Regions from separate parts of the Pulveribacter sp. genome, predicted to be linked through region 2. Evidence: riboswitches for the same ligand, from Rfam matches in the RefSeq annotation. Region 2 holds a riboswitch; each other region holds the start of a gene.
The links. Region 2 has a riboswitch for thiamine pyrophosphate ahead of thiC (phosphomethylpyrimidine synthase ThiC). Riboswitches for the same ligand answer to the same signal wherever they lie in the genome.

Region 1 (4,192 bases), on a different contig from region 2:
GCGAGACCGACCTGGCCCAGCTCACCGACGGCCTGGCCGCCGAGCGCGAGCAGGGCATCACCATCGACGTGGCCTGGCGCTACTTCGCCACGCCCGCGCGCAAGTTCATCATCGGCGACGCGCCCGGCCACGAGCAGTACACGCGCAACATGGTCACCGCCGCCTCGCAGGCCGACTGCGCCGTGGTGCTGGTGGACGCCACCAAGCTGGACTGGCAGCCGGGCGAGCCCGCCCTGCTGGCGCAAACGCGCCGCCACGCCCTGCTGGCCCACCTGCTGCGCGTGCACTCGCTGGTCTTCGCCGTGAACAAGCTGGACGCCGTGACCGACCCCGAGCGGGCCTTCCACCACATCCGCGCGGCGCTGGCGCGCTTTGCGCATGAGGCGGGCTTGAGCGTCGCCGCCACCGTGCCCCTCTCCGCCTTGAAGGGCTGGAACGTGGCCGCGCCCCAGCCCGGCTGGTGCGGCTACGACGGCCCCGCCCTGCTGCAGTTGCTGGAGCGCCTGCCCTGCACCCCGGCCGACGCGCAGCTGCCACTGGCCCTGCCGGTGCAGTGGGTGGAAAAAACCGCCTCGGCCTCGGCCGACACCACACAGGGCCGGCGCGTGTTCTGGGGCCGCGTGGCCACGGGCAGCGTGGCGCCGGGCATGCAGGTGCAGGTCTTCCCCAGCGGCCAGGCCGCGCGTGTGGCCCAGGTGCTGGACCACGCCCGCCGCCCCGCCGACGCGGCCACCGGCGCCAGCGCCGGCATCGTGCTGGACCGCGAGGTGGACGTCTCGCGCGGCGACTGGATCGTGGCCGCGCCAGTGCCGGCGCTCACCGCCGACGACGATTTCGACAGCCCCGCCGCCACCACCGCGTGGCCGGGCCAGCGCGAGCTGTCGGCCACCGTCGCCTGGCTGGACGACGAGCCGCTGGCCGCCGGGCGCGTGTACTGGGCGCTGCACGGCCACCGCTGGGTCAAGGCCAAGGTGCGCCGCGTAGCCCACCGGCTGAACATCCACACCCTGGCGCAGGAGACGGCCGACGCACTGGAACCCAACGCCATCGGCCACGTCGAGCTGCAGCTGCAGGAAGCCATCCCCGCCGCCCCCTTCGCCCATGCACGGGTGCTCGGCTCGATGATCCTGGTGGACACCGCCAGCCATCGCACGGCCGGCGCGGTGCTGGTGCGCTGAGGGGCGCCCAGGCAGCCCCGCGGCTTGATCCGTATCAAGGTAACCGGACCCGGGCCATGGCCTGGCGCCCGGTTGCCGCGCCTCGCAGCCTAAAATTGCGGGCTATCCCGAATACCCAAGAACTCTAGAGCTCACTCATGACTCACGTCGTCACCGAGAACTGCATCAAGTGCAAATACACCGACTGCGTGGACGTGTGCCCCGTGGACTGCTTCCGCGAAGGCCCGAATTTCCTCGTGATCGACCCGGACGAGTGCATCGACTGCGCCGTCTGCATCCCCGAGTGCCCGGCCAATGCCATCTTCGCCGAGGAAGACCTGCCGGCCGACCAGCTGCCCTACATCAAGCTCAACGCCGAGCTGACCCCGAAGTTCAAGAGCATCACCAAGAGGAAGGGTGCCCTGCCCGATGCCGACGAATGGAACGGCAAGCCCGACAAGCTGCAATACCTGGAACGCTGATCCACGCATGAGCACTGCCACGCCGCAGAGCGTTGACGCCGTCGTCATCGGCGCCGGCCCCGTGGGCCTGTGGCAGGTGTTCCAGCTCGGGCTGCAGGGCATCGCCGCGCACCTGATCGATGCGCTGCCCCACGTCGGCGGACAGTGCGCCCAGCTGTATGGCGACAAGCCGATCTACGACATCCCCGGCATCGCGGTCTGCAGCGGGCTTGAGCTGGTCGAGCGGCTGCAGCGGCAGATCGCGCCCTTTGCCCCCACGCTTCACCTCGGCCAGCAGGTCAGCGCCCTGGCCGCGCAGGACGATGGCCGCCTGCTGCTGCAGACCAGCGCCGGCCTGCGCCTGGCTGCGCGCAGCGTGTTCATCGCCGCCGGCGTGGGCGCCTTCGTACCGCGCGCGCTCAAGGTGGAGGGCCTGTCGGCCTTCGACGGCAGCCAGCTGCTGTACCACCCTGCCCGCCTGGATGCCGCCGCCGGCCGCCGCGTGGTGGTGCATGGCGGCGACGCAGCCGCCGTGCAGGCCGCCATCGACTGCGCGCCGCTGGCCGCCAGCGTCGCGCTGCTGCACCGGCGCGACGCCTTCGACGCGCCGGCCGAGGCGCTGGAGCAACTGCAGGCCTTGCGCGCGGCGGGCCGCATCCACGTGGCCACGGGGCAGATCACCGGCGTGCAGGCCAGCGGCGGGCGGCTGCAAGGCCTGCAGCTGCTGAACCCCCAGGGCGAGCCCGAGACGCTGGCGCTGGACCTGCTGCTGGCCTATCCCGGCATCTCGCCGCGCCTGGGGCCGATGGCCGACTGGGGCCTGGCCATGCAGCGCAAGCAGATCACCGTGGACCCAGCCACCTTCGCCACCAGCGTGCCGGGCATCTACGCGGTGGGCGACATCAACAGCTACCCCGGCAAGCGCCGCCTGATCGTCTGCGGTTTCCACGAAGCGACGCTGGCCGCCTTTGCCGCCGCAGAGCAGTTGACGGGCCACAGCGGCCCGCTGGAATACACCACCAGCAGCGAGCGCCTGCAGCGCCGCCTGGGCGTGCTGCCCGCCGCCTAAAATGCCCCGGCGCGGCCGCCCTGGCCGCGTTTTGCTGGGGGTGTCCTGCGCCGATCGCGGCCAGGGCTGAGATCACACCCTTCGAACCTGACTGAGATCATCCTCGCGCAGGGAAAGCACGCCGGGCCGCCGCCATGCCGCAGCGCGCCCGGCGCCTGCCCGCGCGACCTGGCCCAAGGAGCGCACCGCATGACGACTACCCCTTCCCCCGCCGCCGGCGCGGCCAACGAGGCGCTGGCGCCCGTCGCCGCCGCGCAGCGCGTGTTCCGCTGGCACGACCATGCCTCGCTGTGGTTCAGCCTGGGCGTGGGCCTGCTGGTCATGCAGGTGGGCGCCTATCTGATGCCGGCGCTGTCGCCGCGCGAGGCGCTGGCGGCCATCGTCGCCGGCTCAGCAGTCGGCGCCGGCCTGCTGGGCTGGGTGGCCAAGCTCGGCTGCGACAGCGGCCTGGCCAGCGCCGGGCTGATGCACGCCGTCTACGGCCGGCGTTTTGCCGCCCTGCCCATCGTGCTGAACATCGTGCAGCTCGTCGGCTGGGGCACCTTCGAGCTGGTGGTGATGCGCGACGCCACGCTGGCCATCGCGCGCCAGTCCGGCGCCATGGCGGGCGCCGCCTGGGCGGTGCCGGCCACGCTGCTGTGGGGCGGCGTGGTGGTGCTGCTGCTCAGCGGCTCCATGGTGCAGCTGGTGCGCCGCATCATCGCGCGCGTGGCGCTGCCGCTGGTGGTGCTGTCGCTGCTGTGGCTGACCTGGCAGTTCGCCGCACTGGCGCAGGCCCAGGGCCTGGCCGAGCTGTGGCGGCGCCCGGGCGCGGGCGGCATGGGCGTGATGTCGGCCCTGGACCTGGTCATCGCCATGCCCATCTCGTGGCTGCCGCTGGTGGCCGACTACGCTCGCCACGGCACCAGCGGGCGCACGGCGCTGCGCGCCACCTGGGCCGGCTACGCGCTGGCCAACATGTGGTGCTACGGCCTGGGCGTGCTGGTGGCGCTGGTGCTGCCCAGCCAGGATCTGGTGACGGCGCTGCTGCTGGCCCAGGGCGGGCTGATCGCGCTGTCGCTGATCCTGATCGACGAAGTGGACAATGCCTATGGCGACGCGTACTCGGGCGCCGTCTCGGCGCACGCCCTGCGCCCGCGCACCAGCGTGCGGCGCCTCGGCATCCTCATCGCGCTGCTGTGCACGGGCCTGGCGCTGCTGCTCCCCATGCACAGCCTGGAGCCCTTCCTGCTGCTGCTCAGCTCGGTCTTCGTGCCGCTGTTCGGCGTGGTGCTGGGGCGGCTGGCCGGCGGCGCCGCGGCGCGCGTCGACCTGGCACGCACCGCGCCCGTGCACTGGCCGGCCGTGCTGCTGTGGCTGGCGGGGGTGGCCTTCTACCACGCCGGCCCGCGCCTGGTACCCGGCATGGGCGCGGCCCTGCCCACGCTGGCGCTGTGCCTGCTGCTGTCGTGGGCAACGCGCGAGCGCGCGGCCAAGCCTGCTATGGTTTGAGTAGCTGCCAGCGC
Region 2 (4,192 bases):
CTCACGCGCTGCACACTGGCCACGATCTCGTCCATGGTGCTGCCGGCGCTGCCCACCAGCTGCGTGCCCGTCTCCACCTTGTCCACCGAGGCGCTGATCAGCGTCTTGATCTCCTTGGCGGCCTCGGCGCTGCGCTGGGCCAGTTGGCGCACCTCGCCGGCCACCACGGCAAAGCCGCGGCCCTGTTCGCCGGCGCGGGCCGCCTCCACGGCGGCGTTCAGCGCCAGGATGTTGGTCTGAAAGGCGATGGAGTCGATCACGCTGGTGATGTCGCTGATCTTGCGGCTGCCGGCGTTGATCTGCTGCATGGTGTCCACCACCTGCGCTACCACCTGGCCGCCGCGCCCGGCGACCTGCGCGGCCGAGCTGGCCAGCTGGTTGGCGGTCTGGGCAGAGTCCGAGGTCTGGCGCACGGTGCCGGTCAGCTCCTCCATGCTGCTGGCCGTGGCCTGCAGGTTGCTGGCCGTGTCCTCGGTGCGGTGGGCCAGGTCGTTGTTGCCCTGGGCGATCTCGGCGGCGGCGGTGGCGATGCTGTCCGAGGCCGAGCGCACCTCGGCCACCAGCCGGCGCAGCGAGGCCACCATGTGTGCCAGGCCGTCCAGCAGCGAGCCGGGTGTGCTGGCAGGCACGGGCGCGTCCAGGCGGCCATGGGCTACCTCGGCCATGACGGCCATGGCCTGCGCCGGGTCGCCGCCGATCTGGCGCAGCACCGAGCGCAATACCGCCCAGCCCACAGCGCTCACCAGCAGCATGACCAGGGCCACGAGCGCCATATCCTTGAGCAGCGCCTGGCGCACGGCCGCGTCCACATCGTCGGTGTACAGGCCCGAGCCGACGAACCAGTTCCAGCCGTCCACGCGCATGGCGTACTGCAGCTTCGGGGACAGCTCCTGCTGGCCCGGCCGCGGGAACATGGCGGCGACGAAGGCCTTACCATCGGTGCTGGCGGCCAGGGCACTGGTGATCTGACGCAGCAGGTCCATGCCCGTGCCGTCCTTGAGCTTCCCGTCCATATTCTGGCCTTCCCATTCCGGCTTGATGGGGTGCATCACGCCATGGCTGTCCAGCGTCCAGATATAGAAGTACTCGGTGCGGCCGTCCGGCCCGCCGTAGCGCGACAGGCGCAGCGCCTCCCGGGCAGCGTTCTGCGCTTCCTCCTTGGGCACGGCGCCGCTGTCGGCCCGGGCCTTGTAGGCCATCACGATGCTGTGCGCGGATTGCACGGCTGTGGCCAGGGTGTCCTGCCGCGCCTGGATGATGAGTTGGCGCGCCTGCAGCAGCGCCATGGTGGCCATGGCCAGCAGCGCCAGCAGCGCGGTGGCCAGCATGAGGACGATCTTGGCCTTGAAGCTGAGTTTGTTCATGACGGAAAAAAGGAGAGGCACTTATTGCCTACGTTTGCTTACACAAGAGTCGTATTGTGCCTTTTGCCCGTACCCACGCCCTATCGGCGCCATAGCCGGGCGTTGGCCGTGCAGCGGGCCACCGGCCGCCTAAAATCGACCGATGCTTCAGCAACGCACCATCAAGACCCTCACGCGCGCCGTGGGCGTGGGGCTGCACAGCGGCCAACGGGTGGAGCTGACGCTGCGCCCCGCCGCGCCCGATACGGGCATCGTGTTTCGCCGCGTGGATCTGCCCGAGCCGGTGGACATTCCCATTCGCGCCGATTCCGTGGTGGATACGCGCATGGCCTCCACCATCGGCGTGGGCGGGGCCAAGGTGCACACGGTGGAGCACCTGATGTCGGCCTGCGCCGGCCTGGGGCTGGATAACCTGTATGTGGACATCACCGCCGAGGAGGTGCCCATCCTGGATGGCTCCTCCTCGTCCTTCGTCTTTTTGCTGCAAAGCGCCGGCATCGAATTGCAGAACGCGCCCAAGCACTTCATTCGCGTGACGCGACCCGTGGAGGTGCGCGAGGGCGAGGGGAGCAACCTGAAGTGGGCCCGGCTCGACCCGTACCACGGCTTCAAGCTGCGCTTCGAGATCGATTTCGCCCACCCGGCGGTGGACTCCACCGGCCAGAGCGTGGAGTTCGATCTGGGCGAGGGCAACTATGCGCGCGACATTGCCCGTGCCCGCACCTTCGGCTTCACCCGCGACGTGGAGATGCTGCGTGCCAGCGGCCTGGCCTTGGGCGGAGGGCTGGACAACGCCATCGTCATGGATGACTACAAGGTGCTCAACGCCGATGGCCTGCGTTACGACGCCGAGTTCGCCCGGCACAAGATCCTGGACGCCATGGGCGACCTGTACCTGGTGGGCCGCCCGCTGCTGGCGGCCTACAGCGCGCACCGCTCGGGCCACGCCATGAACAACCAGCTGCTGCGCGAGCTGTTGGCGCAGCAGGATGCCTGGGAGTTGATGGCCTTCGAGCACGAGCGCCAGGCGCCGCGCGGCTTTGCCCAGCCCGTGCGGGCCTGGTGAGCGGGGCGCGCCATGCTGCTGTTTCGCTGGCTCGTGCTGCTGCTGTTCCTGGCGGCGGCCGTCTCGTTCGCCTTCTTCGCCGCCACCGGGCAGCAACGCTACAAGCGTTTTGGCGTCGTGATCGTGAAGTGGACGCTCATCGCCGGGCTGGTGTTCTTCGCCGTTCTGGCCCTTGAGCGCCTGGCCTGAAGGCCGCCTGCCTATACTCGCGTCTGCTCCGGGGTGCACGAACGACAAATGGCGTGCTGAGATGGCGGACCGACCGCCAAAACCGCGAACTTGATCTGGTTAGTACCAGCGTAAGAAGAGCTGCAGCCATGGCCGGCCTGCGTCCCCCCTGCGGGGTGTACTAGGCCTTCATGGCCGATTGCGGAGCATTTCATTCATTCGTCCTGATGAACTGGAGTGCCCGTCATGAACGCCCCCGACCTCGACCGTTTCGCCCAGCTGCTGTCCAGCGCCCGCGAGCCTTTCCCTGCCTCGCGCAAGGCCTATCTGTCCGGCAGCCGCGCCGACCTGCGCGTGCCTGTGCGCGACATCACGCTGACCAATGGCGAAGTGGTCAGCGTCTATGACACCTCGGGCCCCTACACCGACCCGGCCGTGCAAATCGACGTGCGCCGGGGCCTGGCCGGCGTGCGCAGCGAATGGATTGCGGCGCGCGGCGACACCGAGGGCTACGAAGGCCGCGTGCGCAAGGCGCTGGACGACGGCCAGAAGGCTGAGGAGGGCGAGCGCCTGGCGCAGCTGCGCGCCGAGGCCGCGGCCCTGCAGCGCCGACCGCTGCGCGCCAGCAGCGGCGCCAACGTCACGCAGATGCACTACGCCAAGAAGGGCATCGTCACCCCCGAAATGGAATACGTGGCCCTGCGCGAGAACGGCCGGCGCGAGTGGATGCAGCCCTACCTGCAGGACGCCGCGCGCGAGCAGCGCCTGAGGGGCAACGGCCTGGGCGCCAGCATCCCCAACATCATCACGCCCGAATGCGTGCGCGATGAGGTGGCGCGCGGCCGCGCCATCATTCCGGCCAACATCAACCACCCGGAGGTGGAGCCGATGGCGATCGGGCGCAACTTCAAGGTCAAGATCAACGCCAACATCGGCAACTCGGCCGTCACCTCCAGCATCGAGGAGGAGGTGGAGAAGCTGGTCTGGGCCATCCGCTGGGGTGCGGACAACGTGATGGACCTGTCCACGGGCAAGAACATCCACACCACGCGCGACTGGATCATCCGCAACAGCCCCGTGCCCATCGGCACCGTGCCCATCTACCAGGCGCTGGAAAAGGTCGGCGGCATTGCCGAAGACCTGACCTGGGAAATCTTCCGCGACACGCTGATCGAGCAGGCGGAGCAGGGCGTGGACTACTTCACCATCCACGCCGGGGTGCGCTTGGCGTTCATCCACCTGACGGCGCAGCGGCGCACGGGCATCGTCTCGCGCGGCGGTTCCATCATGGCCAAGTGGTGCATGGCGCACCACAAGGAGAGCTTCCTGTACGAGCACTTCGAGGACATTTGCGACATCATGAAGTCCTATGACGTGAGCTTCTCGCTGGGCGACGGCCTGCGTCCGGGGTGTGCGTCCGACGCCAACGATGAAGCCCAGTTCGCCGAGCTGCACACGCTGGGCGAGCTGACTCAAACGGCCTGGAAGCACGACGTGCAGACCATGATCGAAGGTCCCGGCCACGTGCCCATGCATCTGATCCAGGCCAATATGGCCGAGCAGCTCAAGACCTGCCACGAGGCGCCGTTCTACA
Region 3 (4,192 bases), on a different contig from region 2:
GGCGATCGAGTCGCGGTCGTCGCTCTTGAAGCGCAGCTGCACCGTGGGCACGCCGGCGCGCGCCATGCGGCCCACCCATTCGGCATCGGGCAGCACGGCGTACAGGCCCAGGGCCTGCGGGCATTCGGCGAAGGCTGGGCCGTGGCCATCACTGCGCTGCGCCAGGCCGAAGTCCTGCGGCGCATCGGGCCACTGGGCCGGATCGAAGCGGCCGGTGCGCGCGGCCTGTGCGGCCCAGGCGCGGGCGATGCATTCGGCGTCCTGCGCGATGAAGCCCAGCTCGCTGGCCGCGGCCAGCGCGGCGCGGTAGGCCGGCGCGTCGCTGGTGAACGGGGGAACGGGCTCGGGCGCGAAGCCGGCAAAGGCGGCGGCGTGCCGGGCCACGATGGCCTGGGCCAGGTCGGTGGCGGCCGTCATGTGGCGTGGTGCCAGAAGGGCGTGCCCAGCACCGGTGTGCTGGGCTGGGCGGTGGACTGCGGCTGCATGGCACCGGCCATGCGTGCGGTGCGGCCGGCCGAGACGGCGTCGGCAAAGGCGCCGGCCATGGCCACGGGGTCGCTGGCCAGGGCCACGGCGGTGTTCAGCAGCACGCCGTCGAAACCCCATTCCATGACCTGGCAGGCGTGCGACGGCAGCCCCAGGCCGGCGTCCACCAGCAGCGGCACATCCAGCCGCTCGCGCAGCAGCTGCAGGCCATAGGGGTTGACGGGCCCGCGCCCGGTGCCGATCGGCGCGGCCCAGGGCATGACGGCCTGGCAGCCCACGTCCACCAGACGCTGGCAGAGCACCAGGTCTTCGGTGCAGTAGGGCAGCACGTGAAAGCCGTCGCGGATCAGCTGCTCGGCGGCCTGCACCAGGTTCAGCGTGTCGGGCTGCAGCGTGTAGTCGTCGCCGATCACCTCCAGCTTGATCCAGGGCGTGCCGAACACCTCGCGCGCCATCTGGGCGGTGGTGATGGCTTCATCGGCGCTGTAGCAGCCGGCCGTGTTGGGCAGCACGGGCACATCCAGGCGCTTCAAAAGCTCCCAGAAGCCCTGGCCGGCGTCGCCCGGCTGCGCGCCCTGGCGGCGCAGCGAGGCGGTGACCATGGCCGGGCGGGCGCGCCGCACGGCGGCCTCCAGCACGGCAGGCGAAGGGTAGCGGGCGGTGCCCAGCAGCAGACGGCTGTCGAAGGACTGGCCGTACAGCACCAGCGCGTCGGCGCTGGCGGAGAGGGAGGTGTCTTGCTTGGTCATGGAGATAGGAACTTAGCCGCCGGTCACCGGCGCGATGATTTCCACCTGGTCGCCGTCGGCCAGAGGCTGGGCGGCGTAGCGGCTGTTGGGCACGAACTGCAGGTTGACGGCCACGGCAAAGGGCGCCTGAGGGGCGAGGTGCGCCACGGCGTCGGCCACGGTGGCGCCGTCGGGCAGTTCCACGGGTTGCTGGTTGATGAGGACGTTCATGGTCAGGGATCAATCCATCTGCAGGCTGAGGTCGAAACGGGAGGCCAGCGGCGATTGTCCCGTCTGCAGCAGCTCCATGACCACGTCCAGCAGCGCCGGAGCGATCATGAAGCCGTGGCGGTACAGGCCGTTGACCTCCAGCACGCGCGGCTGCACGGCGCGCACGGCGGGCAGGTTGTCGGGCAGGGTGGGACGGCACTGGGTGGCCAGCTCCAGGATGCGCGCTTCGGCAAAGCCGGGGTGCACCGCGTAGGCGGCGGACAGCAGCTCCAGCGTGCTGCGCACGCTGGCCGGCGACAGGTCGTCGGACTCGATCTCGGTGGCGCCGATGACGAACAGGTGGTCCTGCTTGGGCGCGATGTAGATGGGGTAGCGCGGGTGCACCAGGCGCGTGGGGCGCTGCAGCGTGACACCGGGCGCATATAGGCGCACCACCTCGCCGCGCACGCCGCGCAGCTGGCGCCAGTGCGCGCGCGCGCCCAGGCCGCGGCAGTCCAGCACCAGGTCGGGCTGATCTTTGGTGCCGGGGGCAAAGTCCGACGGCGCGCGGGTGCTGTGCCAGTGCAGGTCCACGCCCAGCTGCTGCAGCGTGGCGCCCAGGGCGGCCAGCAGTTGGCGGTTGTCCAGCTGGCCTTCGCCGGGCAGGTACAGGCCCTGGTGGAAGCGCCCGGCCACGGCCGGCTCCAGCGCCGCCACGCCGGCGCCGTCCAGCGCCTGCAGCGCCGGCAGGCCCTGCACCGCGTGCTGCGTGCGCTGCAGCGTGTGTTGCAGCCGGGCGGCGTCGGCCGCGTCCTGGCGGTGCCACAGGATCAGGGTGCCGTCCTGCTGCAGATACACCGGCTCGGCCAGCTGCGCCAGCAGCTCGGGCCAGCGGGCCAGCGCGTGCTGGCCCATGCGCACCACGCCGGGTTCGGTCACGGCGGATTCGGCCAGGGGCGCCAGCATGGCGGCGGCCACGTGCGCGGCGCTGCCCTGGGCGTCGGGCCCGCCGGCCTCGTGCAGCTGCACGCGGTGGCCATCACGGGCCAGGCGCACGGCCAGCAGCCGGCCCATGAGGCCGGCGCCCAGGATGGCGATGGACAGGGGAGCGTCGAGGGAGGGAAGAAGGGAGCGCATCGCGTTTTGAAGCCCGGCAGACTGGTGGGGACAAAACGGGCGCGGCGGCGCGCTGCGGAAACTCCCCACGCCAGCATGATCTGGATCGGGTGCGAGGGTGTGTTCTCAGCCGCCAGCACGTCGTGGCGGCACCCCTGTTTCGTCCGAAGCGGGAATTACAGCACAGGGGTGCCAACCCTGGTGTTGACGTGGCGCAGCCCGGGCCATGCTCGATAATTTTTGCCATGACGCAGCAAGACACCCAGGCCCCGCAGGGCCGACCCTCCGGGCCGCGGCGCTATGCGCGCGTGCTCTCGATCGCCGGTTCGGACTCGGGCGGCGGCGCCGGCATCCAGGCCGACCTGAAGACCTTTGCCGCCTTAGGGTGCTACGGCATGACGGCCATCACCGCCATCACGGCGCAGAACACCCGCGGCGTGCGCGACATCCACGGCGTGCCGCCCGAGATGCTGCGCGCGCAGATCGACGCGGTGGTGGAGGACATCGGCGTGGACGCCGTGAAGATCGGCATGCTGCACTCGCCCGAGGTGGTGCGCGTGGTGGCCGATGCCATCGGCCGACACGCCCTGCAAAACGTGGTGCTGGACCCGGTCATGGTCGCCACCAGCGGCGACCGGCTGATCGCCCAGGAGACGGTGGGCGCGCTGGTGCAGGCGCTCTTTCCCCTGTCCGCCGTGGTCACGCCCAACCTGGATGAGGCCGGCTGGCTGCTGCGGCGCAGCATCGAGGTCGAGGAGCAGCTGGACGAGGCCGCCGACGCGCTGCTGGCCCTGGGCGCGCGCGCCGTGCTGCTCAAGGGCGGCCATCTGCCGGGCGATCGTGTGGTGGACGTGCTGGCCCTGCCCGGCGGCGTGCACGAGCGCCTGGGCTCGCCGCGCATCGCCACGCACAACGGGCACGGCACCGGCTGCACGCTGTCGTCGGCCATCGCCGCGCACCTGGCGCTGGGCCGGGAGCTGCCCGAGGCGGTGCGCCAGGCACGCAGCTACATCCTGGGCGCGATCGCCGCCGGCGCCGACGTGCGCACGGGCGCCGGCCAGGGGCCGCTGAACCACGGCTACGCGCCCGTGGCGCAGCGCATCATCGAAGAAGAAAAGAGATAGGAGAAAGCGGCGGCACGGGGCGGATCACCAGCCCCAGGTCAGCCGCTTGGCCACCCAGCCGGTCTGGCCGCCGCCCCTGCGCACCTTGGTCCAGGTGCCCTGGCTTTCCAGCGTGCGCACGATCTCGTTTTGCTCCAGCTTGCCAACCACGCGGCTGTTTGTGCCGGGCTTGGCGCGCAGGTTGGCGGTGCGCGCCGTCACCACGCGGTGCGGCGTCTTGGTGGTCAGTGGGGCGAAGACCCAGCCCAGCGTGGCCTCGTAGTCGCGCACGCGCAGCCACTGGCCGCGGCGCTCACGCACCTGCAGGGGGTAGCCGCTGGACAGCTCCCACAGCGTGTCCGAGCGCGTGGTGGGTTTTTCGCGCACGTTCACCACATTGCCCTTGATGCTGACGAACTCGCGCGCCTGCGCGCCGGCGGGGGCCAGCAGCGGCGCGGCCAGCGCCAGCGCGGCGGCAGCGGTACGGAGGGCGGAGGCAAAGCGGGGCAGGTCAAACGACACGGGGCGGGGTTCCTTTCTGTGCGGATG

Region 1: linked by a shared signal. The riboswitch ahead of RT282_RS06315 (cytosine permease) and the one ahead of thiC (phosphomethylpyrimidine synthase ThiC) in region 2 are both predicted to bind thiamine pyrophosphate.
Region 3: linked by a shared signal. The riboswitch ahead of thiO (glycine oxidase ThiO) and the one ahead of thiC (phosphomethylpyrimidine synthase ThiC) in region 2 are both predicted to bind thiamine pyrophosphate.

Annotation. Positions count from the first base shown of each region.
Region 1 is NZ_DAMATK010000002.1:14,284-18,475, reverse strand. Features, by position in the region: gene RT282_RS06330 (GTP-binding protein) at 1-1,178, shown strand, start outside; gene fdxA (ferredoxin FdxA) at 1,316-1,639, shown strand; gene RT282_RS06320 (NAD(P)/FAD-dependent oxidoreductase) at 1,647-2,687, shown strand; TPP riboswitch at 2,714-2,819, shown strand; gene RT282_RS06315 (cytosine permease) at 2,877-4,178, shown strand.
Region 2 is NZ_DAMATK010000004.1:92,266-96,457, forward strand. Features, by position in the region: gene RT282_RS12985 (methyl-accepting chemotaxis protein) at 1-1,364, opposite strand, end outside; gene lpxC (UDP-3-O-acyl-N-acetylglucosamine deacetylase) at 1,507-2,430, shown strand; gene RT282_RS12995 (hypothetical protein) at 2,443-2,619, shown strand; TPP riboswitch at 2,639-2,753, shown strand; gene thiC (phosphomethylpyrimidine synthase ThiC) at 2,845-4,192, shown strand, end outside.
Region 3 is NZ_DAMATK010000002.1:9,950-14,141, forward strand. Features, by position in the region: gene RT282_RS06285 (thiamine phosphate synthase) at 1-417, opposite strand, end outside; gene RT282_RS06290 (thiazole synthase) at 414-1,235, opposite strand; gene thiS (sulfur carrier protein ThiS) at 1,248-1,445, opposite strand; gene thiO (glycine oxidase ThiO) at 1,455-2,561, opposite strand; TPP riboswitch at 2,607-2,707, opposite strand; gene thiD (bifunctional hydroxymethylpyrimidine kinase/phosphomethylpyrimidine kinase) at 2,786-3,664, shown strand; gene RT282_RS06310 (SH3 domain-containing protein) at 3,689-4,165, opposite strand.